Linked DNA regions of Euzebya rosea. The protein of the gene in region 1 interacts with the protein of each later gene in a pairwise test. Links are inferred from orthologs where the notes say so. Each region holds a gene or a part of one and is shown on either strand. Other genes may lie near its edges.

Evidence for each region. Proteins that work in one complex are often made in the same cells at the same time.
Region 2: the proteins of rlmN (region 1) and ftsZ interact in binary tests that used the Escherichia coli proteins (3 or more experiments, as listed by UniProt). The link is inferred for Euzebya rosea from one-to-one orthologs.

The regions. Positions count from the first base shown.
Region 1 is NZ_PGDQ01000003.1:35,136-39,591, forward strand. Bases 922-3,854 are described here. They hold rlmN (dual-specificity RNA methyltransferase RlmN), read left to right. Parts: upstream 922-1,723; coding sequence 1,724-2,986; downstream 2,987-3,854. Other genes in these bases: CUC05_RS03190 (phosphatidate cytidylyltransferase), read left to right, coding at 922-1,718; dxr (1-deoxy-D-xylulose-5-phosphate reductoisomerase), read left to right, coding at 2,980-3,854. Also shown: pyrH (UMP kinase), read left to right, coding at 1-185; frr (ribosome recycling factor), read left to right, coding at 258-839; more of CUC05_RS03190, read left to right, coding at 864-921; more of dxr, read left to right, coding at 3,855-4,152; CUC05_RS03205 (M50 family metallopeptidase), read left to right, coding at 4,212-4,456.
Region 2 is NZ_PGDQ01000020.1:10,558-14,940, reverse strand. What follows is about bases 377-3,236. They hold ftsZ (cell division protein FtsZ), read left to right. Parts: upstream 377-1,135; coding sequence 1,136-2,338; downstream 2,339-3,236. Other genes in these bases: CUC05_RS21345 (YggS family pyridoxal phosphate-dependent enzyme), read left to right, coding at 3,136-3,236; CUC05_RS21350 (purine nucleoside phosphorylase YfiH/LACC1 family protein), read left to right, coding at 2,351-3,139; CUC05_RS21360 (hypothetical protein), read right to left, coding at 377-789. Outside these bases: more of CUC05_RS21360, read right to left, coding at 259-376; more of CUC05_RS21345, read left to right, coding at 3,237-3,825; CUC05_RS21340 (cell division protein SepF), read left to right, coding at 3,932-4,383. UniProt on the Escherichia coli protein: Essential cell division protein that forms a contractile ring structure (Z ring) at the future cell division site. The regulation of the ring assembly controls the timing and the location of cell division.

The DNA.
Region 1 (4,456 bases):
ACGCCACGAAGTACGACCGCCTCGACTACCTGCGGGTGCTCAAGGACGGGCTGAAGGTCATGGACGCCACGGCCATCTCGTTGTGCATGGACAACGGCCTGCCGATCATCGTGTTCAACCTGCGGACGGAGGGCAACATCCGCCGGGCCGTGACGGGCGAGCCGATCGGGACGATAGTTGAGTGACACACACAGCTGAGCGATGGCTACAGCTGAGCAACGGGACGACACACAGAGCAGCCGGCAGGTCCCGGGCCGATGGATCCAGCGAAGGACTACGACGTGACCGACGACATCCTCGACGACGCAGAGCTGAAGATGGACGGCGCCGTCGAGCACACCAAGGCCGAGTTCGCCAAGATCCGCACGGGCCGTGCGAACCCCCAGCTGCTCACCGAGCTGCCGGTCGAGTACTACGGCACCATGACGCCGCTGCAGCAGATCGCCGGCGTCACCGCACCCGAGGCGCGCGTGCTGCTGATCTCCCCCTATGACCGCGGGGCGCTCAGCAACATCGAGAAGGCGATCATGATGTCCAGCCTCGGGCTGAACCCCAACAACGACGGCAACGTCATCCGCGTGGTGTTCCCCGACCTGACCGAGGAACGCCGCAAGGAGTTCGTCAAGATCGCCCGCGAGCGTGCGGAGGACGGCCGCATCGCCGTCCGCAACGCCCGCCGTGCCGCCAAGTCCGAGCTCGAGCGCCTCGAGGGCGAGAGCGAGATCACCGAGGACGACCTGCGTCGCGCCGAGGACGACCTGCAGAAGCGGACCGACGCGGCGACCGCCCGCATCGACGAGCTGCTGAAGGTCAAGGAGGCCGAGCTGCTGGAGGTCTGACCACCTCCTGCATCCTCATCCTTCATGGCGGTCCCCGAACCCGCTGACGGTGCCCCGGCGGCTGCGACGCCACGGGGCGGTCGCAACCTGCCCGTCGCGATCGGCGTGGGCCTGGGCCTTGCCGGTGCGTACATCGGCAGCCTCCTGCTCGAGCCGGTGCTGTTCCTGGTGTTCGTCGCCGTCAACGTCGTGATCGCGCTGTACGAGCTGGACGGCGCGTTCGCACGGACCAAGGCACGTCCACCGACCATCGTCGCGGCGGTGGCGGCACCGGTGATGCTCCTCGGCACCTACTGGTGGGGGCCGGACGTGCAGGTCCACGGGCTGTACGTCGCGCTGCTCGCCGGCTTCGTCGTCGTCCTCGTGACCAACGCGGCCGGCCACGCGGTGTCCCGCATGGCGGCGCTGGCGCTGATGCTGGTGTGGGTCGTCGTCGCCGCCAGCTCGCTTGCGATGCTGCTGCGTCGTCCCGACGGGCACTGGTACGTCCTGGCCGGCACCGCGCTGACCGTCACCAACGACATCGGGGCCTACGCCTTCGGCCGCAACTTCGGCCGGCACAGGATCGCCCCCGCCGTCAGCCCGGGCAAGACGTGGGAGGGCTTCGCCGGCGCGATGGCCACCACGCTGCTGATGGCGGCGCTGGTCACGACGCGTACCGTTCCGGGGGTCGACCTGGTCCCCGCCCTCGCCCTCGCGGCCGCGGTCGTGGTCGCCGCGACCCTCGGTGACTTCGCCGAATCGTTGGTCAAGCGTGATCTGGGTATCAAGGACCTCGGCGGCATCTTCCCCGGACACGGCGGCGTCATGGACCGCATCGACGCGCTGCTGTTCGCCCTGCCCGTCACCCACCTCGTCCTCCTCGCATTCGGGATCTGATACCGATGTCCGACACGTCCGACGCCACGCCGACCACGTCACCCCCGTCCGGCGCCGTCACCACCCCTCCTGGCCCCGGCAAGACCCCGCCGGACCCCGGCAAGACCCCGCCGGACCCCTACACCGAGGCCGGACTCGATGTGCTGCTCGAGGGCCAGCCCGGGTACCGGCGCGGCCAGCTGACGGAGTGGCTGACCAAGGGGGTCGAGGACCCGCAGGAGATGACCAACCTGCCGGCGGCGCTGCGTGACGAGCTGTCGGCGGCGATGCAGACGCGTCCGCGGGTGGTCAAGGTCAGCGAGGCCGACGGCGGCCTGACCCGCAAGGTCCTGCTCGAGTGCGGCAACGGCGAGCGCAAGGAGGAGATCGAGAGCGTCCTCATGCTCTACCCGAGGACCGAGAAGCGCGCGGCGCGGGCCACGGTGTGCATCTCCACCCAGGCGGGCTGCGCCATGGGCTGCCCGTTCTGCGCGACCGGGCAGATCGGCTTCCGCCGCCAGCTCGGCGTCGGCGAGACCCTTCGCCAGGTCACCGTCATGCAGCGCCTCCTGACCGACCCCGAGGGCAGCGCCGCCGACTGGCCCGAGCTGTCCCCCCTGCCCGACGGCGTGCCCGACCACGTCACCAACATCGTGTTCATGGGCATGGGCGAGCCGCTGGCCAACCTCGACGTGACCCTCGACTGCGTGAAGTGGCTGCACGGCCCGTTCGGCCTGTCGGCGCGCTCGATCACCGTCTCGACGGTCGGCTTGGTCCCCGGCATCCGCAAGCTCCAGGCGCTGGACCTGCCGATCACACTGGCGGTCAGCCTGCACGCCCCCGACGACGGCCTGCGCAACGACCTGGTCCCGGTCAACCGCCAGCATCCCCTCGAGGAGCTGCTCGCCGCCGCACGCGACTACCTGGAGGCCACCGGTCGCCGCGTCACCTTCGAGTACGTGATGATCGCCGACGTCAACACCGACGTCGCCCAGGCCCACCAGCTGCGCCGACTGCTCAGCCACCACATGCCCGGCGGCTCCGCGCACGTCAACCTCATCCCGATGAACCCGACCCCGGCCGTGCCGTGGTCGGCGCCGACGGTGGAGCAGCAGCGGGCGTTCGCCGACGTGCTGGTCGACGGCGGCATCTCCGCCACCATCCGGGCCAACCGCGGCAACGACATCGACGCGGCCTGCGGACAGCTGTACGCCAACTACCAGGTCGCCAGCGGCAGGATCCTGCCCGTCGCCGTCGGGGCGGCCGAGCGGATCACCGGACGATCGTGAGCCCCGTCGAACCCTCGCCCACCACGGGACGACGCACCGTCGCCCTCGTGGGGGCCACCGGGTCGATCGGCACCCAGACCCTCGACGTCGTGGAGCGCTGGCCGGACCGGTTCGAGGTCGTGGCGCTGGCATGCGGCCGCTCGACGGACGTGATCGAGCAGGCCCGCAGGTCGGGTGCGTCGCTGGTCGGTGTGGCCGATGCCGACGCTGCCCGCGAGATCAGGGAGGCGCTGCCCGGCGTGGAGGTCGTCGACGGCCCGGACGCCGCGGCGATCGTGGCCGGCTGTGGCGCCGACGTCGTCGTCAACGGCATGGTCGGCTCGATCGGCCTGGCCCCGACGATGGCGGCCCTGCACGCCGGCAGCCAGCTGGCGCTGGCCAACAAGGAGTCCCTGATCGTCGGCGGCCAGCTGGTCCACGACGCGGCGGCCCCCGGCCAGGTCGTCCCCGTCGACTCCGAGCACTCCGCGATCGCCCAGTGCCTGCGCAGCGGCGGGGCCGAGGAGGTCGGACGGCTGGTCCTCACCGCCTCCGGCGGGCCCTTCCGCGGGCGGACCCGTGACGAGCTGAAGACGGTGACCGTCGACGACGCGCTCGCCCACCCGACGTGGGACATGGGTGCGGTCATCACGATCAACTCCGCGACCCTCGCCAACAAGGGCCTGGAGGTCATCGAGGCCCACCTGCTGTTCGACATCGACTACGACCGCATCGACGTCGTCGTGCACCCGCAGTCGATCGTGCACTCGATGGTGGAGTTCGTCGACGGCGCCACGGTGGCCAAGCTGTCGCCGCCCGACATGCGGCTGCCGATCCAGCTGGCCCTGACCTGGCCGGAGCGGCTGGCGTTCGCGCCGACCACGATGGACTGGACGACGGCGCAGAACCTGACCTTCGAGCCCCTGGACGACGACACCTTCCCGATGGTCCGCCTGGCAGTTCAGGCCGGCCGAGCCGGCGGCACCGCGCCGGCGGCGTTCAACGCCGCCAACGAGGTGGCGGTGGAGACGTTTCTGCAACGAGGGCTGGACTTCCTCGGCATCACCGAGGTCGTCGCGGCAACCTTGGAGTCCCACGACGTGCACGCGGCGGAATCGGTCGAGCAGGTGCTCGCCGCAGAGGCCGACGCACGACGCACCGCCGCAGCGCTGATCCGCCGACGGTGACAGGGCCCGGTCGACCGACCGGACCGGCCCGCCACACGACCAGGAGATGACCCAACCGCATGTTCGTCGCGATCTTCGTCTTCACCATCGTGTTCTCCATCGCCCTGCACGAGTTGGGGCACTTCGTCACGGCGAAGGCGTTCGGCATGAAGGCCGAGCGGTACTTCATCGGCTTCGGGCCGACGGTCTGGTCCCGCCACGTCGGTGAGACCGAGTACGGCCTGAAGGCGATCCCCGCCGGCGGGTTCGTCAAGATCGCCGGGATGACCCCGTGGGAGGAGGTCGACCCCGCCGACGACGGCCG
Region 2 (4,383 bases), on another replicon or contig:
GCTGCCTTCCCACACCGGCTGAGGCGCCGATTGGCGTTCGGCCACGATTGTGGTGACGGGTGCACCGGTGCACCCATGTCGACAATTGGCGCCCGATACCGATTTCGTGAGATCGGCAACCGGCGACGATTGTGGTGACGGGTGCACCGATGCACCCCTGCCGACAATCGTCGCCCGGTACCGATCTCGGGTTCGGCGGCGGGTCGAGCACCGGACCCGGACGCCAGCGCCGGCCGTCGCAGGGCCGACGTCGGCGACCTACTCCAGGCGGTCGAGGGTGACGGTGAAGCTGGTGCCGACGCCCTGTCCGACGGCGACCTCGCCCGTCCAGCCGTTGCCGGAGACGCTGTAGACCTGTCCGGTGGAGCCGTCACCGGCCGTCTGGGTGATCTCGTAGCCCGCGGCCGGCAGCTCGCTGGCGAAGAAGTCCGACACCTCCTGCACCGACCCGTCGGCCTGGAAGGCGGCCACGACGTCACGGCCCGCCCCCGCCGCACCACCCTGTGCCTCGGCCCCCGGGGGGAGGGGGAAGTCCGCCGGGAAGTCGGCGGGCAGGCCCTGTCCCACGCTGACCTGCCCGTCGGGGCCGTCCACGGTGATCTGGTCGCCGTCGAGGTCGATGGAGATGCCCTCCTCCTCCAGCGCCTGGTTGGCGATGTTCTCCGCGACGTCCTGGGCGCTGCAGCCCGTGGCCAGCAGCATCAGCGCCAGCAGCGCGGCGCGCATCGAGGAACGGACGACGGACCTGGCTGACTGCGCGTTGACCTGCATGGTGGTGGTTCCCCTCATCGAACGGACCGCCGTGCAACCCTCGTGCACGGCGCGGACACGGGCGATTGTCCGCCGCGCCGACCCCACCGTCCACCCGCCGTCACCGTTTCACGAGGACTGCTCCGGGGCACCGGCAGGGTGGTCAGGTTGACGCATGCGAAGGCAGTGCGTAAGGTCTGACCAGTCAAGAGGTTTACATAAGTATAACCCTCTACTTGAGGGTTAGGGTTCGATCGACACGGTCACGCCCACCATGCCCACCACGGATCACCCCCTCGGGGAGCGGCTCGTGAGGGGTCTTCCCCCATGTTGAAGTGAACAGCTGCGCCGGCAGAGCGCAGGGAAATGACAAGGAGACACGTTCGTGGCCGCACCACAGAACTACCTGGCCGTCATCAAGGTGGTCGGGATCGGAGGTGGCGGAGTCAACGCCGTCAACCGCATGATCGAAGCCGGCCTGAAGGGCGTGGAGTTCATCGCGGTGAACACCGACGCCCAGGCCCTGCTGATGTCGGACGCCGACGTCAAGCTCGACGTCGGTCGTGAGCTGACCCGTGGACTCGGCGCAGGCTCGGACCCCGAGGTGGGCGAGAAGGCCGCCGAGGAGCACCGCGACGAGATCGAGGAGGTCCTCAAGGGGGCCGACATGGTCTTCGTGACCGCCGGCGAGGGTGGTGGCACCGGTACCGGTGGCGCCCCGATCGTCGCCGACATCGCCAAGTCGCTCGGCGCCCTCACCATCGGTGTGGTCACCCGGCCGTTCGCCTTCGAGGGCCGCCGGCGTGCGATGCAGGCCGAGCACGGTGTGGACCGTCTGGCCGCTGCGGTCGACACCCTCATCGTCATCCCCAACGACCGGCTGCTGGAGATCTCCGACACCGAGACCTCCATGCTGGAGGCCTTCCGCCTCGCCGACGACGTGCTGTTGCACGGCGTGCAGGGCATCACCGACCTGATCACCACACCCGGCCTGATCAACACCGACTTCGCCGACGTCTCCACCGTCATGCGCGACGCCGGGTCGGCCACCATGGGCGTGGGCAAGGCGCGCGGTGAGGGTCGTGCACGGCAGGCCGCCGAGATGGCGATCTCCTCGCCGCTGCTCGAGGCCTCCATGGACGGTGCGCGCGGCGTGCTGCTGACCATCGCCGGTGGCTCCGACCTGGGCCTGCACGAGGTCAACGAGGCCGCTGCGGCCGTCCAGGACCACGCCGACCCCGAGGGCAACATCATCTTCGGTACGGTGATCGACGACTCCCTCGGCGACGAGGTCAAGGTCACCGTCATCGCAGCCGGGTTCAACGACTCGCCGACCTCCGCGCAGGAGAAGGCGCCGACGCAGATGTCGGCCCAGGCCGCCAACGTCACCCCGCTGCGCCCGACGCGCGAGCCCTCCCGCCCCGACTTCGGTCGGACCGTGCGGGTGGACAGCCCGCCGCCGCTGCCCTCGATCCTCGAGGACGACGATGACGACGAGGACGTGTTCCGCTCGCCAGCGGCGTCGGACCGTGTGGCCGACGACGACGGTGACGACGACCTCGACATCCCGTCGTTCCTGCGCCGCTGACCCGACGACGACGTGAACGCCCCTCGAACCGCGACGGGCGCGGTCCCGGCGAGCGCCGTGGCGCCGCCCACCGTCCCCCGAACCGGGCTCGTGCCCGGGCGGTCCGACGTGCGCTACGGGTTCTCGACCCGGGCGCACGGCACCGCCTCCGACACCGTCGGTGATGGTGACGCGATGGCGGCGCGGCGCGCCCTCCTGGCCGAGATGGGGCAGCCGGATGCACCGGTCGCGCTGATGCGCCAGGTCCACGGACGTGCCGTCGCGACCGTCGAGGGGGTCGATGGGGGCCCACCACCCGAGGCGGACGGGTTGCTCACCACGCGACCCGACACGCCGCTCGGCGTCTTCGTCGCCGACTGCGTGCCCGTCCTGCTGTCGGCAGGCGACGCCATCGGCGCGGTGCATGCCGGCAGGGGAGGGGTGGCGCTCGACATCGTCGGCGAGGCCGTCGATGCGCTGCTGGCCAGCAGCGGCGTCCCGGCCGAGTCGGCCACGGCCGTCATCGGCCCCGCGATCGGGCCGTGCTGCTACGAGGTCCCCACCGAGATGGCCGAGGAGGTCGTGTCGACGACCGGACTTCCCGGGGCGCGGGCTCGGACGTCGTGGGGGACCGACTCCCTCGACCTTCCCGGTGCCGTCGCCCTCCAGCTGGCGGCCCGTGGCGTCACCCGGACCCATCGGGTCGGCGGCTGCACGCGCTGTGACGCCGAGGTGTGGTTCAGCCACCGGGCATCGACTGCCGACGCCGACGCGTTCCCACCGGGACGACAGATCGGCGTGATCGTGCGGGAGGAACCATGACCGACATGGCGACGAGCATCGGCGAGCGCCTCGACGACGTCCGGCGCACGATCGCCGAGGCCGCTGGGCGTGCGGGCCGGTCCACCAGCGGGATCACCGTCGTCGCGGTCTCCAAGACCTTCGACGACGACGCGGTCCGTGCGGCGCGCGATGCCGGGCAGGTCGACTTCGGCGAGAGCCGGGCCAAGGCGCTCGCGGCTCGCCACGAGGCCGACCCTCCGCTGGGTGTCCGCTGGCACTTCGTCGGCCGGCTGCAGCGCAACAAGGTCGGCCTGGTCGTGGGAGCCGCGACGCTGATCCACTCGGTGGACTCCATGCGGCTGGCCGAGGCCATCGCCGCGGAGGCTCGGGACCACCAGCGCGTGCAGCGCGTCCTGGTGCAGGTCAACGCCGGGGAGGACCCCGACAAGGCGGGCTTCTCCATCGACGATGCCCCCACGGCGATCGCCCGGATCCGGGAGATCCCCGGCATCTCCGTCCAGGGGGTCATGACGATCCCCGCGCTCGGGGTCGATCCCCGTCCGGCGTTCGTGCGGCTGCGCACCCTGCGCGACGAGCTGCGCGAGTCCTTCCCCGAAATCGTGCACCTGTCCATGGGCATGAGCGGGGACTACGAGCTGGCGGTGGAGGAGGGGGCAACCCTCGTCCGCCTCGGCACCGCGATCTTCGGTCCGCGCGACGGCTGACCGCCCGGACGGGCGGGACACCTCGCCGGTCCACGAGCACAACCGAACTACCGTGGCCACCAACCGGCCACGACCGCCCCCCGGGGGGCATGGAAGGGAGCAACAGATGGCGTCCAACGGATGGAAGCGTGCGATGCACTTCCTCGGCCTGGTCGAGGAGTACGACGACGACTACAACGACATGCCCACGGCCGAGCCGATGGGTGCGCCGCCACTGAGCGCCGAACCGCCGGCGGCGCCGCGGTCGGAGCCGTCGAACGTGCGCAGGATCCCCACCGCCGGGTCCATGGACGACGACATGGCCCCCGCGGGCATGGGTTCGTCGGGCATGGGTTCGTCGGGAATGGGCTCGTCGGGTTCGGGCCCGGCCTCGTCACCGGCACCGGTGGCACCGACCGGCACGGTCAACGTCCTCGGAGGCCCCCGGACGGAGGACCCGCCGGCGCCGAGCGGCCCCCGTGTGGCCGACCACGTGCACATCACCAGCCCGACGACGTTCAACGACGTCGAGGAGGTCGGGGAGAACTTCCGCGACCGGGTCCCGGTGCTGATGAACCT